DNA from 4 places in the Enterobacter huaxiensis genome. Region 3 is predicted to be linked to each of the others. Evidence: predicted binding sites of a transcription regulator. Region 3 holds the regulator's gene; each other region holds the start of a gene.

Region 1 (3,212 bases), 1.8 Mb from region 3:
GGCACCAGCGGGAGAACGGTGTTAATACCGCCGCCGATCCCCTGGGCGAGGAAGATGGTTAGCCATTCCGGGAAATGGAGGGTGTAGCCCAGCCACTGAATGCCGTGCACGAATATCGCGACGGAACCGGCGTCGAATACAGGCTGTAGCGCGCCGCCGATGTTGATGGCGAGCAGGAACATCAGGTACATCACCAGTAAGAATACCGGCAGACCGAGGAAGCGGTTGAGCACAACTTTGTCCACGGCGGCGGTAAAACGGCTTGGCTCTGCCGTCAGGGCGTTGCTGACCACGTCGCAGATGGCGGCAATGGCCTGGTAACGCGCATCCGCGATGTGCAGGGCCGGGTCGTCCAGCTCGTCGCCGAGGCGCGCCAGCGCAGCGTCGAGTTTATTCGCCGCATCACCCGCGTAGGCGCGGCTGTAGATATCGCCTTCCAGCATCTGCAGGCCGAGCCACTGGCGCTGTTGCGCAGGCATGGATTTGTCCATCGCCTGCGCCAGGCTATCGGCTTCACGCAGCAGAGGCTGCGCGTAGTGCACCAGTTCAACGTCGGCGTTACCCGCGTGACGGTCAATGGCCAGCTTCAGAGCATCAATGCCGCGCGCGCGGGTCGAGACCAGCGGGACAACCGGGCAGCCCAGGCGAGCGGAGAGGGCATCAATATCAATGCGCAGCTTCTGCTTCTCTGCGATGTCGAGCATGTTGAGCGCCACGATGCAGGGAATACCCAGCTCAAGCAGCTGCAGCGTGAGGTAAAGATTACGCTCGAGGTTGGAGGCATCGACCACGTTAATCAATAAATCCGCATCGCCGCTTAAAATATAGTGGCAGGCAATCTGCTCATCGAGAGAGGTCTGGGAGGAAATCGTGGTTAATGAATAGGTGCCGGGCAAATCAACCAGAGTGACCTGATTGTCGGTCGTCGTGAACTGGCCTTCTTTACGTTCGACCGTTACGCCTGCCCAGTTTCCCACGCGCTGGCGGGAGCCGGTGAGCTGATTAAATAAGGTTGTCTTGCCGGAATTAGGATTACCAATTAAGCCAATCGTTAATTTTTTCATTGTATTAGACTCGTTAAACCGCTGGCGTGTTATTGAGATAAGGCTTCGACTTCAATTAACGCGAGGTCTTTCTTACGCAGGACCAGATTCACGCGTCGGGTTTCGATATGAACAGGATCGCCTAGCGGGGCAACGCGCACGACCTGGAAGGATGAGCCGGGCAGCATGCCCAGCGACAATAGCTTCTGCCGATAGGCCGGGCTAATTTCACGGGTAAAACCGGTAATTTTCCACGCACTGTCTGGAGTGAATTGCATAGCGCCTGATTCCACGAGAGGTTAAATAATCTACACCACGATGATAATGAGAATAGTTTTTATCAGCAATAATAAAACTGTGACGGGATGTTGTTGGCGGTATTAATTTGCTGCCAGCTTGACCTTGCTCAATATTTGCGGCGTTGAGGTGAAAATTAAAAGAAGGGTATTTGTTAACGGGGTGATAATTAGTGGTTTAAATATGGATATGCAATCGGTTTCATATATTTCGAATAATATTTCCCCTCTCCCCGGTGGGGAGAGGGTTAGGGTGAGGGGTATTAACAGCCTTAGCGTTTCTTACCCATTGCCGCCGCCAGCGCATCCATCATCGCGCTGTTGCCTGCAGGCTGAGCGTCACGCCCGCGCGGCTTCGCGGCTTTAGCCGCAGGACGCTGCTGCTCGCGACCGCCGCCGTTGCCGCCGCGGCGCGCGTTGGTTTCACCCGGCTGCTCGTCCAGGCGCATGGTCAGGGCGATACGCTTCCGCTGCAGGTCCACTTCCAGCACTTTCACCTTCACAATGTCGCCCGCCTTGACCACGGTGTGCGGGTCTTCAACGAACTTGTCGGCCAGGGAGGAGATATGCACCAGACCGTCCTGATGCACGCCGATATCCACAAAGGCACCAAAGTTGGTGACGTTAGTAACTGCGCCTTCCAGCACCATGCCCGGCAGCAGGTCGTTCATGGTCTCCACGCCGTCGGCAAAGGTCGCGGTTTTGAACTCAGGACGCGGATCGCGGCCCGGTTTTTCCAGCTCTTTGATGATGTCGGTAACCGTCGGCACGCCAAACTGCTCGTCGGTGAAATCTGACGCTTTCAGGTTACGCAGCGCGCTGCTGTCGCCCATCAGCTCTTTCAGCGCCTGCTGGGTGGCGGCCAGAATGCGCTCCACCACCGGATAGGCTTCCGGGTGAACGGTAGAGGCATCGAGTGGGTTATCGCCGTGGTTGATACGCAGGAAGCCCGCGCACTGTTCAAAAGCTTTTGGTCCCAGACGGCTCACCTTCAGCAGCTGCTGACGGTTCTGGAACTGGCCGTTCTCATCGCGCCAGGAGACGATGTTCTGCGCCATCATGCGGGTTAAGCCCGCCACGCGGGTCAGCAGCGGAACGGAGGCGGTGTTCAGATCCACGCCAACGGCGTTTACGCAGTCTTCCACCACCGCATCCAGCTTGCGCGCCAGCTGCGTCTGGCTCACGTCGTGCTGATACTGGCCCACGCCAATGGATTTCGGGTCGATTTTCACCAGCTCCGCCAGCGGATCCTGCAGGCGGCGTGCGATAGAGACCGCGCCGCGCAGGGAAACGTCCAGGTCCGGGAACTCCAGCGCCGCCAGTTCGGACGCGGAATAAACGGATGCGCCCGCTTCGCTGACGATCACTTTCTGCGCCGTCACTTTCGGGAACTGCTTCTGCACGTCGAGATAGAAACGCTCGGTTTCACGTGAGGCCGTACCGTTGCCGATGGCGACCAGCTCGACGTTGTACTTCTCGCACAGCGCCGCCACCGCGACGGCGGCTTTCGCTGCCTGACCGGTGTGCGGGTAAATGGTGTCGGTGGCCACAAGCTTGCCGGTGCCGTCAACCACCGCCACCTTCACGCCGGTACGCAGGCCCGGATCGAGGCCCATGGTCGCGCGCAGGCCGGCAGGGGCGGCCATCAGCAGGTCGTGCAGGTTACGGGCAAACACATTGATCGCTTCGTCTTCGGCGCGCTCGCGCACGGTGCCCATCAGCTCGGTTTCGAGGTGCATCAGTACCTTGATGCGCCAGGTCCAGCTCACCACGCCTTTGCGCCAGCTGTCCGCCGGGGCGTTGTTCAGGCGCAGGCCGAGGTGATCGGTGATGATCTGCTCGCAGTGGCTCTCTTTCGGCGGCTCGTCAAACT
Region 2 (3,212 bases), 2.2 Mb from region 3:
TCTTTAAAAAGGGATAAGTCAACGCTATTGCGCTGATCTTTATCTATTGCATTAATATTGAATTCAGTTGCGGAGGCAACGTTCGTCATTAACAGGGACGTAATGATGATTATCCATTGTAATTTATATGTCATCGTCCTGTTACTCAAAAAGATATAGAATGCCGGCTGACAGGCAGTGCCAGCCGGTTTATTCCGTGAGGTGATGTGTTTATTTGTACATCAGAATATAGTTAGCGGTGGCTTCAACCTGGCCGGCAGTGGCTGTTTTGCCTGTTGGAACCTCCATCAGCGCTTTGAAGTGCAGCGTCTGGGTCGTGGAACCTGCAAGCAGTGCCACTTCATTTGCTTCACCCAGCGTAATGTTGGATTCAGCGTTATCCAGAAGGCGAACACCGACGTTTTGAGCACCGCTTGCATAGGTGTTGCTCATCAGGCTGGTGTCAGCCGCGTCGGTTGCCGCACTGGTGAAGGTGACATCTACTTTGGTAATGGGGGTATCTGTTTCATCGTCTGGATCGTCAAGCTGGCAGTTTTCCAGGTTAATATCCACTGCGACAGGCGTGGATTTCTTGTTCGCATTGATAACTGCCGTCGTGACTTCGCCAAGATCAACTTCTTTATCCACGCTGTCCGGTGCAATGTTGCATGGCGCGTCAATAACTACACCTTTGAATTTGATTTTGCCTGACCCCTGGTCGTCCGCAAAAGCTGAACCTGAAAGGATAGCCGCCGTCGCAACCGCTAACAGTACTTTTTTACCCATATACATGAAAGTATCCTTTTTCAAATGAATTCATACTTTGAATAATAATTAAAACATCAATTTAAAATTATACCTTTGAAACAAAAGGGGCGCGATTAATGTGGCTTAAAGCTCGTTTTAGTGAGTTTTAATTAATAAGGTGAGGTTATTGTATTTGCCAGGTTTTTGAATGGGTTTTAACGTTATTGGAAATAATTAAATTTATATTTGAGAGAACGTCACCAATAAAAAGCGTCTGGTTTCGATTTATGGAAGGGGTTAAGTGATAACTTTAAATCAGTAATGTCTTTTTCACGATTTTTCTGAGCTTATATACCTCTTTCAGAGAGCCTCCGCCTAAGGCGGAGGCGAAACCGTTAGCCAATACCGGCTGCTTGCAGGAGCACCAGGCTTAATCCCATCACCGACATTCCGCACAGCACGCCGTAGCTGGGGTTGTTGTTCGGGTCGATCTCTTTCGCCAGCGGCATCAGTTCATCAACGGAGAGTGCGACCATGATACCGGCTACCGCCGCCATAATGGCAGCCATCACGACCGGAGACACCAGGCTTCCGAGGATCAGCCAGGCCAGCACCCCGCCGAGTATTTCTGCCATTCCCGAAATTCCCGCCCAGAATACGGCGGTACGTTTTGAGCCCGTGGCGGCGTAAACCGGCCCGGCAACGGCCAGTCCTTCAGGAATATTGTGCAACGCCACCGCCAGGGCGATTCCCAGGCCCATTTCAAGATTACTGCTGGCCGTCACGTAGGTTGCGACACCTTCCGGGAAGTTGTGCAGGCTGATACCGAGGGTTAGCAGAATGGCCGTGCGCTTGATGTTGCGCGGTGCTGGCGTAGCGCTTTTTTGCATCAAATCCTGTGGATGGGCATGAGGCAGCATGCGGTCGAGCGCAAAGTAGCCCAGCAGGCCAAAGATAAACATGCCGTACCCGAGAACCGGAGACATGCCTTCGGTACCCAGCGCGGCAGGCAGCATCTCCATCAGCGAAATCAACAGCATGATCCCGGCAGCAAAACCCAGCGAAAAAGCCAATACACGATTAGACGGCTTTTGACCGATCACGCCGAGGATCGCACCGATAAAGGTCGCGGCGCCTGCGAGTATGGTCAGGATCAAAGGGACTGACATGCACTGCTCCTTATGATAATGATTCTCATTAATATTAATGATTCATTGACCGCAAAGCGAGGGGAGAAATCCTGCTTTACATATTCCTTACATTCAAATTTCCTGATGATGATCTTCACGCTTATCAGCGTTCATCCTGTCTGAATTACGCGTAATGTAGAACCATCAAAATGACACCTTCTGTAAGGATATCACCATGTCTTCATCTCGTATGCCAGCACTGTTTTTAGGCCACGGTAGCCCAATGAACGTTCTGGAAGATAACGTCTATACCCGCGCATGGCGTCATCTGGGCGAGACGTTGCCGCGTCCGAAGGCCATCGTGGTGGTGTCTGCGCACTGGTTCACCCGTGGGACCGGCGTGACGGCCATGGAAGCGCCAAAGACCATTCATGATTTTGGCGGCTTCCCGCAGGCGCTTTATGATACGCATTATCCGGCGCCTGGTTCACCCGGTCTGGCGCAACAGCTGGTGGATCTGCTGGCACCCGTTCCCGTCGCGCTGGATAAAGAAGCCTGGGGCTTTGACCACGGCTCGTGGGGCGTGCTGATCAAGATGTACCCTGATGCCGATATCCCTATGGTGCAGTTGAGCATCGACAGCACCAAACCGGCAGCCTGGCACATGGAGATGGGGCGTAAGCTGGCAACGCTGCGCGATGAAGGCATCATGCTGATTGCCAGCGGTAACGTGGTGCATAACCTGCGCACGGCGCGCTGGCACGGTGAAAATACGCCGTATCCCTGGGCGACGTCGTTTAACGACTACGTGAAAGACAATCTGACCTGGCAAGGCCCGACGGAGCAGCACCCGCTGGTGAACTATCTGGATCATGAAGGCGGTTCGCTCTCTAACCCAACGCCGGAGCATTTCCTGCCGCTGCTGTACGTGCTGGGGGCGTGGGATGGTCAGGAAAATATTACGATCCCGGTCGACGGGATTGAGATGGGAAGCCTGAGCATGCTGTCAGTGCAGGTGGGGTGAAAACAGGCCCGGTGGCGCTACGCTTACCGGGCCTGTAAAACCGTAGGCCGGGTCAGGCGAAGCCGCCACCCGGCAGATCTTACTCCACAAAAATATGCGGATAGAACCGTGACAGATCCTGAGTGATCAGCGCGCGATCTTCGCGAATACCAATCCCGGCAGGCCGATCGTTGATAAGCCAGCTGCCAATCAGCGTATAGCTGTCGCCAAACTTCGGCAGCTGATAGAACTCCTGGACGATCATCCCTTCTTCGCCGTACGGCCCTTCAACCGCTTCCAGCGTTTTACCGTTTTCGATAATAGAGACGTTCGCCCCTTCGCGGGAGAAGATC
Region 3 (3,212 bases):
CAACCTCGATTTCCAGTCGGGCTATGCTGCAGATATGTTCGGTCTGGATATTGCCGCCTTCACGGCCATTGAAATGGCGGAAAACGGCGACAGCGGTCACCCGAACGAAATCGCCTTCTCCTCCAGTAATAAAGCCTATAAAGAAGACTGGTCCGGCGATAAAAGCGGCGTCAGCCTGTATAAGGCAGCAGCGAAATTCAAATACGGCCCGGTATGGGCGCGCGGTGGTTATATTCAGCCAACCGGTCAAACGCTGTTAGCACCGCACTGGAGCTTTATGCCGGGCACCTATCAGGGGGCCGAAGCCGGGGCTAACTTTGACTACGGCGATGCGGGCGCGTTGAGCTTCTCCTACATGTGGACCAACGAATATAAAGCGCCGTGGCACATCGAGATGGACAAGTTTTACCAGAACGATAAAAAGACCAAAGTGGACTATCTCCACTCTCTGGGCGCGAAGTATGACTTCAAAAACGACCTGGTGCTTGAAGCCGCTTTTGGTCAGGCGGAAGGGTATATTGACCAGTACTTTGCAAAAGCCAGCTACAAATTTGATGTTGCGGGCAGCCCGCTGAGCACCAGCTATCAGTTCTACGGTACCCGTGATAAAGCGAGCAATGGCACCGTCAACGATATCTATGACGGCACCGCATGGCTGCAGGCGCTGACCTTCGGCTACAAAGTGGGCCAGGTTGATCTGCGTCTTGAAGGGACATGGGTGAAGGCGGAAGGGCAGCAGGGTTACTTCCTGCAGCGTATGACGCCAACCTATGCATCGTCCAACGGTCGTCTGGATATCTGGTGGGATAACCGCTCTGACTTCAACGCCGACGGCGAAAAAGCGCTCTTCTTCGGCGCGATGTACGACCTCAAAAACTGGAACCTGCCTGGCTGGGCGGTGGGGGCATCTTACGCTTATGCCTGGGACGCGAAGCCTGCTGATATGGCCACTCCGGACGCATACTACGATCCAAACTACCGTCTGAAAGAGTCCTCTTACAGCCTGGATGCGATCTACACCCTGCAGGATGGGCGCGCGAAAGGCACGATGTTTAAACTGCACTTCACGCAGTATGACAACCACTCTGACATTCCGAGCTATGCGGGCGGTTACGGCAACATCTTCCAGGATGAACGTGACGTGAAATTCATGGTTATCGCACCATTCACCATCTTCTGATGAACGCACCGGCGGGCTGAGTCCCGCCGGTATGGAGACTGCACATGATGAAAAAAATTGTAATCGTCGCGTTGCTGGCATCAGGGCTGGTGGCGTGTGCTCAGACACAGGCGCCGAAAGAGGACACCCGTCTGAAGGAGGCGTATAGCGCCTGCATCAATACTGCGGAAGGTTCGCCGGAGAAAATCGAGGCCTGTCAGAGCGTGCTTAACGTGCTGAAGAAAGAGAAAGCGCACGAGCAGTTCGCGACGCAGGAAAACGTCCGCGTGATGGATTACCAGGCCTGCATTCAGGCGCGTAAAACCGGTAACGATCAGGAAGTGGCGAAGCGTTGCGACCAGATTTGGAAAGAAATTCGAAGCAATAACAGTAATTAATTCGCTGTTATTATGCCCGGTGGCGCTGCGCTTACCGGTCCTACAAAGGTGTCATAGCCCGTAGGCCCGGCAAGCGCAGCGCCACCGGGCTTTTTAACGCAAAAAAAAAGCCAACCTAATGGCTGGCTCAGAGTATAAACACGAACTTACTTCGCGTCGTGCGCGTGGTCGTTTTCGCGGCAGTCGCCTTCAGCGCAGTGACCATACAGGTACAGGCTGTGATTGGTCAGGCGGATGCCGTGACGGGCAGCGATTTCACGCTGGCGTGATTCGATGGAATCATCGCTAAATTCAATGACCTTGCCACAGTCGAGGCAGATCAGGTGATCGTGGTGATGCTGCTGGGTCAGTTCGAAAACAGACTTACCGCCTTCGAAATTATGACGGGTCACAATGCCCGCGTCATCGAACTGGTTCAGCACGCGATACACGGTTGCCAGCCCAATCTCTTCGCCCATGTCGATAAGACGCTTATAAAGGTCTTCCGCACTGACATGGTGATTGTCTGGTCCCTGAAGCACTTCAAGGATTTTTAACCGAGGAAGCGTTACTTTCAGGCCAGCCTTCTTTAATGCGGTATTGTTGTCAGTCATGCGGAATCTGTCCTGTTGCTAAACGATTCACTTCTAATGAAGAAGTGACAGAAAATGCACTTGGGATAATGCGTCTCATTATAGAACTGCCATGGCTAAATGAAAACTGCAAGTCTCAAGCAAAGTATGCTTATAAAAACGTGGTATCACCAACAAACTTGTTCGATGGCACCCACTTTTTACCAGGGGGATATTGTACAGGTCTGAGCGAAAAAGTTAAAAGTTTGTAGCAATTAATTTAATCGGTTTTACCTGGAAAATGGGCGCAACCAAGGCTGCGCCGCAGGGCCATCAGGCGTTCAGAATGTCGTCCAGATTCAGCTCTTCGCGAACCTGCTTAACCCATTTTTCAACGCGCTCAGCGGTGAGTTCCGGCTGACGATCTTCATCGATAGCCAGGCCCACGAAGTGATCGTCATCCGCCAGGCCTTTGGACGCTTCAAAGTGATAACCCGCCGTTGGCCAGTGGCCCACGATAGCAGCACCGCGTGGCTCGATGATGTCGCGGATGGTGCCCAGTGCGTCACAGAAGTACTCTGCGTAGTCTTCCTGATCGCCACAGCCAAACAGCGCAACCAGCTTGCCGTTGAAGTCCACCTCTTCCAGCGTCGGGAAGAAATCGTCCCAGTCACACTGGGCTTCACCGTAGTACCAGGTTGGGATACCCAGCAGCAGGATGTCATAGCCTTCGAGGTCTTCTTTGCTGCTCTTGGCGATGTCGTGCACATCGGCAACGTCTTTACCGAGCTGTTTTTGAATGTTTTTTGCGATATTTTCGGTATTGCCGGTATCACTGCCGAAGAAAATGCCGATGATTGCCATGAGTAAAATAACCTCTTGAAACTTAATGGTATGGTGGCGCAATTTGTCCACGGATAAGGGCAATAATAGCAGAACAGACAACCCTGCGGAAACAGCTATCACGCAGGACTGCACTCTGTGCTACATGAAAAGGGTAATAAAGGGGATTTTCAGACTTATGCCTTGCTGCGCAAAGCCTCGAGTTGAGCGATCAGTATCTCTTCGATCAGTTCGCTGCGGCTGATGTTGCGCGCCTCTGCC
Region 4 (3,212 bases), 490 kb from region 3:
GCAGCGATCAGGGTTTTTACGTTTTTCATGATTTTTACCTTTAGGCAGATGAATTTGGAGGTCGTAAGCTAATTACTTAACGATCGATAGGTAAATGATAGATGTGATCCACGTCACACGTCAACATGTTTTTATAATGACCGTTAAGTTAATTTTATTTTCTTTATAATTCATACCGATATGATTTATTTATTTTTAAGAAATGAGCGCTGGTTCCGAATGGGGTTTATTTTTATAATGGTCATTCAACAAACCAACAGAGGACCAACGGCAAATGACAACCGATGTTACGAGTTGTGCGAAGAAAAGCCGTGGCCGACCAAAAGTGTTCGACAGGGATGCGGCGCTCGATAAGGCCATGACACTCTTCTGGCAACATGGATATGAAGCGACCTCGCTTTCCGATCTGGTAGAAGCCACCGGCGCCAAGGCGCCGACGCTGTACGCGGAGTTCACGAATAAAGAGGGGCTGTTCAGGGCGGTGCTGGACAGATACATCACCCGCTTTGCGGCAAAGCATGAAGCCCAGCTGTTCTGTGAAGAGAAAAGCGTCGAACAGGCCTTGCAGGACTATTTCTGCGCCGTCGCGACCTGTTTCACCAGCAAAGACACGCCTGCAGGCTGTTTTATGATAAATACCTCCGCCACCCTTGCGGCATCGTCAAAAGAGATCGCCAACACGGTGAAATCGCGCCATGCGATGCAGGAAGAGACGTTGAGCACGTTCTTGACGCAGCGCCAGCAGCGCGGTGAAATTCCGGCGCACTGTCGTCCGCAGGAGCTGTCACAATATCTGAGCTGTATTTTGCAGGGCATGTCGATCAGCGCCCGTGAAGGGGCAAGTCTGGACAAACTGCAGAGCATTACCCAGACCACTTTGCGTCTGTGGCCTGAACTACTGAAACTCTGATTCACAGGGCGGTTCGCCGCCCTCTCTCCTCTTTTTCCTTCTCTGATTTGCCCCCAACCCCCTTATTTTTCTCAGGTTGATAATAGTTTTCATTATCGGCAGTATTCGCATTTGCATTTTTTGTTTCTTGCACAATGACCTGCCAATAAAAAGGGCGAATGCTCAATAAGGAATGATGATGAAGAAGAGCCTCTGGGTGCTCAACCCGGTGTTGCTGGCTATAGCAATGCCGCTTTACGCTGAACAAACGAACGAAGATAACCTGGTTGTCAGCGCCAACCGTAGCCACCGTACCGTGGCGGAAATGGCGCAGACCACGTGGATTATCGAAGGCCAGGAGATTGAACAACAGGTCCAGGGAGGCAAAGAGTTCAAGGATATTCTCGGGCAGCTGATCCCGGGGATGGATGTTAGCAGCCAGGGGCGAACCAACTACGGCATGAATATGCGCGGTCGGGCCATCGTGGTGCTGGTGGACGGCGTGCGCCTGAACTCCTCGCGCACCGACAGCCGCCAGCTTGACTCTATCGACCCTTTCAACGTCGACCATATTGAAGTCATTTCAGGTTCAACCGCACTCTACGGCGGTGGCAGCACGGGTGGCCTGATCAACATCGTAACCAAAAAGGGTCAGCCGGAGGCGCAGGTCGATCTGGAGCTTGGCAGCAAGACGGGTTTTAACAACAGTAACGATCGCGACGAGCGCGTAGCAGCAGCGGTCAGCGGCGGTAATGACCACGCCTCGGGACGCCTTTCCGTGGCGTATCAGCGTTTCGGCGGCTGGTACGACGGCAACGGTGACGCCCTCACCTTTGATAATACCCAGACCGGCTTACAGCACTCGGATCGTCTCGACGTGATGGGAACGGGTACGATCGAAATTGATGAGACGCGCCAGCTGCAGGTGGTCACCCAGTATTATAAAAGCCAGGGCGATGACGACTACGGCCTCTATCTTGACAAGAACATGAGTGCGGTGCTCGGGGACGGGACGGCACGTACCCGCAGCGGGTTCAGCTCCGACCGCATTCCAGGTACCGAGCGCCACCTGATCAGCCTGCAGTACTCCGATTCAGACTTCTGGGGACAGGAGCTGGTCGGGCAAATTTACTATCGCGATGAATCCCTGCGCTTCTACCCTTTCCCGGCCGTCGATCAGAAGACAAAAACCATTACCAGCTTCTCCGCGTCAGAGCAAAACACCGACCAGTACGGTGCAAAGCTGACGCTGAACAGCACGCCGCTGGACGGCTGGCAGGTAACGTGGGGGCTTGATGCCGATCGCGAGACCTTCGATTCCAATCAGATGTTCTTCGACCTGGCCAACTCGGTACCGTCTGGCGGGATGAACAACGCGTCCAAATACAATACCGGTCGATACCCTGGGTACAACATCACTAACGTTGCCCCCTTCCTGCAAAACAGCTACGACATCAATGACATTTTCACCCTGAGCGGCGGCGTTCGCTATCAGTGGACTGAGAACCGCGTCGACGATTTTATCGCCTATTCACAACAGCAGGCGATTGCCACCGGTAAAGCCACTTCGGCTGACGCCATTCCCGGCGGGAAGACCGATTATGACAATGTCCTGTTCAACGCCGGGATCCTTGCGCATATCACCGAACAGCAGCAGGTCTGGTTTAACTTCTCTCAGGGCGTTGAGCTGCCGGACCCGGGCAAATACTATGGCAACGGTTCGTACGCAAAAGCCGATGCACAGGGTCATCTGGCCCTGCTGAAAAGCGTGAACCCGAATGATGCGAAACTTGAAGGCATCAAGGTAGATTCTTATGAGCTGGGCTGGCGCTACACCGGCAATAATCTGCGCACGCAGCTTGCCGCCTACTACTCTCTTTCAGACAAATCAGTCGATATTAACCGCAGCGACATGACCATCGACGTGAATTCGCTTAAGCGCCGTATCTATGGCGTGGAGGGCGCGGTGGATTACTTCATCCCTGACAGCGCCTGGAGCGTAGGGGGGAACGTCAACGTGGTGAAATCGGAAATCAAGTCCAACGGCTCGTGGGAGAAATGGGATGTCACTCAGGCGTCACCGTCAAAAGCGACAGCCTATGTCGGCTGGGCGCCAGAGCCCTGGTCACTGCGTATTCAGACGCAGCAAACCTTCGACCTGAGCGATGCCGCCGGGAATAAAATTGATGGCTACAACACCGTCGATTTCCTCAGCAGCTACCAGCTTCCTTTGGGAAGAGTGTCTTTCAGTATCGAAAATCTGCTGGATAAACAGTACACCACCGTTTGGGGCCAGCGCGCGCCGCTGCTGTATAGCCCGACC

Evidence for each region. The regulator Fur, encoded in region 3, represses iron uptake genes when iron is present. The targets are predictions, from matches to a motif close to ATAATAATGAGAACNACTATCAA.
Region 1: feoA (ferrous iron transporter A) is a predicted target of Fur. The motif match lies at 1,362-1,384, and genes of this name have one in related genera.
Region 2: zupT (zinc transporter ZupT) is a predicted target of Fur. The motif match lies at 1,908-1,930, and genes of this name have one in related genera.
Region 4: D5067_RS13990 (TonB-dependent siderophore receptor) is a predicted target of Fur. The motif match lies at 987-1,009, and genes of this name have one in related genera.

What each region holds. Positions count from the first base shown of each region.
Region 1 is NZ_CP043342.1:354,051-357,262, forward strand. Features, by position in the region: gene feoB (Fe(2+) transporter permease subunit FeoB) at 1-1,064, opposite strand, end outside; gene feoA (ferrous iron transporter A) at 1,094-1,321, opposite strand; gene D5067_RS01655 (Tex family protein) at 1,612-3,212, opposite strand, start outside.
Region 2 is NZ_CP043342.1:695,470-698,681, forward strand. Features, by position in the region: gene D5067_RS03395 (fimbria/pilus outer membrane usher protein) at 1-134, opposite strand, end outside; gene D5067_RS03400 (fimbrial protein) at 211-771, opposite strand; gene zupT (zinc transporter ZupT) at 1,122-1,895, opposite strand; gene ygiD (4,5-DOPA-extradiol-dioxygenase) at 2,092-2,880, shown strand; gene D5067_RS03415 (glutathionylspermidine synthase family protein) at 2,960-3,212, opposite strand, start outside.
Region 3 is NZ_CP043342.1:3,407,653-3,410,864, reverse strand. Features, by position in the region: gene chiP (chitoporin ChiP) at 1-1,180, shown strand, start outside; gene chiQ (ChiQ/YbfN family lipoprotein) at 1,228-1,557, shown strand; gene fur (ferric iron uptake transcriptional regulator) at 1,704-2,150, opposite strand; gene fldA (flavodoxin FldA) at 2,442-2,972, opposite strand; gene ybfE (LexA regulated protein) at 3,128-3,212, opposite strand, start outside.
Region 4 is NZ_CP043342.1:2,920,648-2,923,859, forward strand. Features, by position in the region: gene bhsA (multiple stress resistance protein BhsA) at 1-29, opposite strand, end outside; gene comR (TetR family copper-responsive transcriptional repressor ComR) at 275-910, shown strand; gene D5067_RS13990 (TonB-dependent siderophore receptor) at 1,089-3,212, shown strand, end outside.